DNA from 2 places in the Paenibacillus sp. DCT19 genome. Region 1 is predicted to be linked to the other one. Evidence: riboswitches for the same ligand, from Rfam matches in the RefSeq annotation. Region 1 holds a riboswitch; the other holds the start of a gene.
The links. Region 1 has a riboswitch for ZMP and ZTP ahead of DMB88_RS22860 (DJ-1/PfpI family protein). Riboswitches for the same ligand answer to the same signal wherever they lie in the genome.

Region 1 (3,422 bases):
TGAGCAGACGATGCGTCATGTCGTAGATCAGCGATTATTTCATCGTTTATCTGGACTATATGTGGCTTATAGTGGATATTGCTTCACCATGGGGCTTGTGCAAGAGGCACTCTCAGCGCTGACGATGGCGGAGGCAAACTTGGTGTACACCAGCAATCAGGGGGAGCTGATGACCGCTATTGCGAACAATCGGATCGTCATGCTGACGATATCAGGTGAGCTGGATCAGGCCATGACTGAAATTGAAAGATTCGAGTCGCTGTTGCAACAGGAATCAGAAGAAACGCAGCACGGTATGAAGCCGCTCATTCTCATTTATCGCTGTGAAATCGCCTTGGCACGCAAAGATTGGGGCATGCTTGCGCTAAGTGTGGATCAACTGCTGCACTGTGCGACGACGCAGGATCAGCAGATGAGTGGAATCTTTTATCAAAGCCAGCTTGCGCTATCCCATGGGGATCAAAGTGTATTTATGGAACGAGCTTCGGCATGTCTACCTTATTTTGAATCCGCACAGCATTTCCTAAGGCTGGAGCATTTATATGAAGGGCTAGCTGTTGTGTCAGAGGATCAGCGAAAGTACAAAGAAGCGGCGATATATTATAAGAAGCTGGTTTATCTGTTGCGTAATAAATAGGGTTTCTCTTCGAATGGGATAGCACAACGAAAAAAGGAGCAGTCTGCTTACGACAGCCTGCTCTTATTGTGTAACCAATGCTTTCCGTTAGCACAGTGAATACCGCCTGAGCATTGGTTTTTTATCCATTTTATCCATCCTTGTTTGTGTAATTAAATCCTAAAGCGTTCTAACAAGTGCGAGTCGATGAAACCCGGAGGCATAATAGTTCATATCAAGAAGTTCCCTTTGAAAGTTCAGTCGTTCGTAGAATAAGAGCGCTGCTTGATTTTTTTCATGATCAAGTGTATAAAGTACGACCTCGCTACAGCCGAATTCGTTTATTTTTGTACAAATTTTGGAGATCAGAGCACACGCAACACCTTGTCGAAGATGTGCTTTACTGGTAACCACGCCAACAATTTCATAGCTATTTATATTAGGTTGAAATATATAGCCAGCATGACCTATAGCAACATCGGATTCGTCAGTCATGACATAATAAGCGCTGAAATACTCATCCATCATATTTACATATGTCTCCCAGCGTTCAGGATATTGCTCACGTATGAACAATGGGAATTGAAAGTCATGATCCTTCATCATTGCTAGTACTGCTGGTTGGTCATGCATTTGCAAAAGGCGAATATTCATAATCTTGTCCTCCTAGGGTCAAGTGGGCATGTATACATCTTGAAGTTTACCTGCTTGGTAGTATGGATACTCTAGCTTCTGCTGAACTTGAAGTACAGTCTCTGTATTTGTCAGCATTTCAACCAAGTATAATCCCAGGTCAATGGAGGCTGTAACGCCGGCGCCTGTGATCGTATGACCATCACGTACGACGCGCGCAGATATGACTTCCGCACAGTAGGGAGCTAGTAGCTCATATGCGGATGAGTTGGTAGTAGCCCTTTTTCCATTCAAAAAACCAGCCGCACCCAATACTAAAGCCCCGGTGCATACAGAAATTTTATACGATACAGGCTCCGCCGTTCGAACCCAATCCATAAAATTCTCGTCGAATCGAAGCGTTCTGGTGGATAAGCCGCCAGGGAAAAATACGAGATCATAATCCCCCAGATTAGGCTGTACTGCATCGGATTTCATTTTCAGTCCACGATCATCCCTAATCTCTTCCTTGTCCGAGCAAAATGTCCATGATACGTTTTCCTTTGCTTTTAGTATGGATAGCCAGGTCACAGCTTCATAAAATCCAACGAAATCCATACTTGTCATTCCATCAAATATCACAAATGCCATTTTCATTGCTGATCCCGTCCTTTCATCTCATAAAAATGAATAAAAGTGTTTGATCATTAGATCAAACACTTAGCCCAGGCGTACGGCATATGAAATATGTGCTCCCTCGTGGTTTGCTCCACGTCTACGCCAGTCACACATACATGGTATTTGCTGCTAAGTATACATGACGTCCATTTTGTTTGTAAATATATATAAAAATAATATATAAATTCCCTCTCGTTTAGAGTATGAGCACAAAAAATTACTCTAAAACATGAAATGAAGTTGAGTATAGCACTCATTTTATTGTGGAAATCTTCAATATGTTCACCATATAAGCGATGAGTTAAAGGATAGAATCTCCACATTCGTCGTTTCTTTTGCATGTGCCTAGAAGTGTATTCAAGCACGGGGTGTTATGTTTATACTTAATATATAACAAATAACACAAACAAAAGAGGTGCTTATTATGGGATGGTTCAGTAAAAAGAACAAGCAGGAAGATGCCATTGCTAAAGCGGACAACATGATGAATAAAGGACTTACAGGTATGATGATGAAGGGTTTGGTTCCAAAGGCACATCGAGAGGCGATTAATCAGAGTTTAGATACGGCGAAGCAAGCACAATGGGCGGCAACGGGTTCACTACCTCTGACTGCCACGGCTACAGTGTTGAAGATTACGGATACCGGTAAACTAATTAATTTTGACCCCATCGTTATACTTGTGCTTGATGTGACGGAGACAAATGGGAAGCAATATCAGCGAACACTGGAAACACTGGTATCCAAAATGCAGATTCCTCGTGTAGGTGATCAAGTGGGGCTGGGACAGAACCCGGCAAACCCGACAGAATTGATCTATATGGGATTAACATCGGTCTAATGTATGGAAGTCATTAAGGAGTAAGTAGATTTTATTGAAGTATAAACAAAGATCAAAAGTACGTTTAACAACTAGATTTAGATATGGGAAGGGTGTTTCTGATGGTAGGATTTTTGAGACTTATTGGGTTATTACTTGTATTTGGTGTTGGATTCTCGCCATTCTTGGCGGAAAAGTTGTGGAATGATCCGTTTATTACGATGCAGGCTTGGTGGTATAGACCTGCGATTTATACGGGATTTGCGTTGATTTTTGTCCCTGCAATTCTAAGCGCTATGTTCGGCAGAAGCCGTGTGAAGACAGGCATACCTGCCCTTGGAGTCATTACAAGTGTACAACAGACGGGTACATATATTAACGAGCAACCTGAAGTACGTATCAGTGTGACCGTCTCCCGTAAAGGTCATGAGAAGTACGATACAACGTTCAAAACGATCATTCCGTTGACTTCGATGGCGCAGTTCCAGCCAGGCAGCTTCATTCCATTGCTTGTTTCGGAGAAGGATGAACGTAAGGTCGGGTTAGACTTGAATGGACAATTATCGCAGCAGGATATGCAGGAATTACTGAATGAGAAAATGATCAAGGAGGGCGTGTCTCCTGAGATGATGGATATCGCTCGTACAGGCGAGAAAGCGATGGCCAAAATCCTCGATGTTACTCCACTAGGGGGAG
Region 2 (3,422 bases), 990 kb from region 1:
TAGGCGCGCATATGATTTTGAATGCGTTCCGTGAAGGAGAGACGAAGCTCGTGAATCCTCGCTCACTGGTGGGTGTGACTTTATTTTCACTAAGTGTCAGCATAGATTCGTTTTCCGTAGGGGTTTCTCTGGGGATGTTCAGTAGTGATCTGATCTTAACTGTGCTTGCTTTTGGTGTGTGCGGCGGCTTGATGTCCATGATGGGGCTGTTGCTTGGACGACGAGTGAGTCATAACCTTGGGGATTATGGTGAAGCTGTAGGTGGAGCAATCCTGCTCGCCTTTGGGTTGTTGTTTATCTTTTGAGCTGTAATCGATGTTTTCAATGACCGCATTGGACTCCACTTTTGGCTGGTTCAGAGCCGGACGGTTGTATATCATTCTGGTGCGAGTATAATCGAATGAAAGAGATTGTGCAGACAGTACGCTTTGTTTACGGTGGATGCCTTAAGTAACTTCTCAGCCGAAATAAATAGAAGCATACGAAGCTGGTTTCCTCCGGGGGAAAATATAGTTGTCCACGTAGTTTAGCCTACGCCCTGTTCATCCATTTCTAGCTTTATCCCTTTTTTCTGAACATGGACTTCATGCAACTAATGTTGTGTAATCGTTGTGTAATCCTGGTTGGATTTCTTAAGCTATAATGTATACATTTATTAACATATATAAAATGGGGAGGCTACCACAATGAAACATATTTTGTTTGTATGTACAGGTAATACGTGCCGCAGCCCCATGGCAGAGGGGCTTTTGCGTAAGCTTGCTTCGGAGCGTGGCATTCAAGTAGAGGTGCGTTCAGCAGGTGTTGCTGCGACACAGGGAATGCCGATTTCACGTCACGCCGAGGCGGTACTGAGAGATCATCGTGTAGAGGGGCCGCCACACTCCACACAGCTGAGTGCAGGGCTTGTTGGTTGGGCTGATCTGATCCTAACACTTACTCGCAGTCATAAGCAGCATGTGCTGCAAGTTTTCCCAGACTCCGTCCACAAAACCTATACACTCAAAGAATACGTGGAAGATGACGAGCAAGTGATGAATGATCTGCAGGAACTGGACAGCCTATTCGCGACACTGGAGATGAAGCGTGCACTTGGTCAAGAGATATTAGCATCCGAGCGGGAACGTGTCATTGAGATTCGACAACGAATTCCAAGCTTCGACATCTCCGATCCGTTTGGCGGCAATCGAGATGATTACAACGTAACGGCTGCCGAGATTCGAACCGCGCTTGATCGACTTCTGGATAAATTGGAATAAAGCAGAGTGCACAGGGGTAATGTAAACAACGTATCAATAATGTAAACCTGGGAAGCTGAGATCGGTGATCAGCTTGATCATACGATCATAGCGCAGCTTAGCCATCCAAGGTTGAACCTTAATATTATTGATAGACATGCCTCACGTACTTGAAATGCCATATAGAAACAGAACATGGGATGTAAATTACCCGTTGATTTTAAGCGCAGGTTGTTTTATGATGAAGGGGAAAACAGGGATCCGGTGTAACTGGCGACGAAGTGGGCACAACCACAATGGAGCACCGGAACAAACGGCCGGTCGCCTGGGCAAAAGAGCAATTCTGCGATACCCGCAGACTGCTCTTTTTTTCGTCTTTCATCTGTTTATTCGCTATAATAGTACCTGAAATGCCATGTTGGAATACGAAAGGCTACCAATCGGAAGCTGGGCATGATGATATCGGGAGGCGATAGGATGACTATTGAGTTAGATTCGGAACAACCCGGATTGCAGGAACAGACCGCATCCATTTTGCGTGAACTGGCCATTGCAGGGAAGCTAGGTCCAGGACAGATCGTTGTCATTGGTACGAGCACGAGTGAGGTGGCAGGTAAACGCATTGGTACGAGTGGTGCGATTGAAGTGGCACAGCAGCTTCTTGCGGGTATTCGTGAGGTGCAGCAGGAATTCGGTTTTGAACCCGTCTTTCAATGCTGTGAGCATTTGAATCGTGCGCTGGTGATGGAACGTTCTGTGTTATTACGTCTGGGATTGACCGAGGTGGGTGCAGTACCTGTGCCTACAGCGGGTGGTTCAATGGCATCTGCAGCTTATCGATCACTTACCGATGCATGTCTGGCGGAACATGTGCAGGCACACGCAGGATTGGATATCGGAGAGACGATGATTGGCATGCATTTGCGGCATGTAGCAGTTCCTTTCCGTACATCGCTTCGGTACATCGGAGATGCCCGCGTGACGACAGCGTTAACGCGTCCGAAGTTGATTGGTGGGGAACGTGCAGTGTATCGTATGGAAGAACAGCCTGATTCGACATTTTGTGACTAACGTATAAAGTGAAATTATGTTTACACGTAAACGGAGAGTGCAACGCCAATCTGGAGAAGCAGAGCGTTCGCGTTTATCACCGGATTTCCCCTTTGTAAAAGGGATTCAAAGAAATCTGGGGATAACAGCGATCGAAAGATGGTGATGCAATCGAAGTCTGGAGTGTAATCTTATGTTTCACTTTATAACTTCACTTATATTAGGAGGAATTTAATCATGGAACAATTGCGTAAGAATGACCCGGCAGTATTGGAAGCGATGAATCTGGAGTTGAAACGTCAGCAAAACAACATTGAGTTGATTGCATCTGAGAACATTGTAAGCGAAGCGGTTATTGAAGCACTTGGTTCCGTTCTGACGAACAAATATGCTGAAGGATATCCAGGCAAACGTTACTACGGCGGTTGTGAGCACGTAGATATCGTGGAAGATATCGCACGTGATCGCGCTAAAGAATTGTTTGGAGCAGAGCATGTTAACGTTCAACCACACTCTGGTGCACAAGCGAACATGGCCGTTTACCTTGCAGCGCTTAAGCCTGGTGATACAGTACTAGGTATGAATCTTGCACACGGTGGTCACCTTACGCATGGTAGCCCAGTGAATGCATCTGGTTTGCTCTACAACTTCGTAGCATATGGCGTACAAGAAGATACATTCTTGATCGATTATGATGAAGTTCGCAAAGCAGCGTTCAAGCACCGCCCTCGTCTCATCGTAGCAGGTGCGAGTGCATACCCACGTACGATTGATTTTGAAAAGCTAGCTGCGATTGCAAATGATGTAGGCGCATTGTTCATGGTAGACATGGCACACATCGCTGGATTGGTTGCTGCTGGTCTGCATCCAAGCCCGGTTCCACATGCACATTTCGTAACAACAACAACACACAAAACATTGCGTGGACCACGCGGTGGTATGATTCTCTGTACCAAAGCTTGGGCTGCTGCAATTGATAAAGCGGTATTCCCTGGTTCCCAAGGTGGACCATTGATGCACGTTATTGCTTCCAAAGCGGTAGCATTGGGTGAAGCATTGCAACCATCATTTAAAGAGTACGCGCAAAATGTAGTGAAAAACGCACAGGTTCTGGCTGAGACGTTGATCTCCGAA

Region 2: it holds a riboswitch for ZMP and ZTP, as region 1 does, so the genes downstream of both, DMB88_RS27230 (TIGR01440 family protein) here and DMB88_RS22860 (DJ-1/PfpI family protein) in region 1, are expected to answer to the same signal.

Annotation. Positions count from the first base shown of each region.
Region 1 is NZ_CP029639.1:4,990,784-4,994,205, reverse strand. It holds gene DMB88_RS22870 (XRE family transcriptional regulator) at 1-637, shown strand, start outside; gene DMB88_RS22865 (GNAT family N-acetyltransferase) at 797-1,270, opposite strand; gene DMB88_RS22860 (DJ-1/PfpI family protein) at 1,289-1,885, opposite strand; ZMP/ZTP riboswitch at 1,945-2,026, opposite strand; gene DMB88_RS22855 (hypothetical protein) at 2,331-2,747, shown strand; gene DMB88_RS22850 (hypothetical protein) at 2,849-3,422, shown strand, end outside.
Region 2 is NZ_CP029639.1:5,982,073-5,985,494, reverse strand. It holds gene DMB88_RS27240 (manganese efflux pump MntP) at 1-305, shown strand, start outside; gene DMB88_RS27235 (low molecular weight protein arginine phosphatase) at 687-1,259, shown strand; ZMP/ZTP riboswitch at 1,495-1,576, shown strand; gene DMB88_RS27230 (TIGR01440 family protein) at 1,716-2,309, shown strand; gene glyA (serine hydroxymethyltransferase) at 2,526-3,422, shown strand, end outside.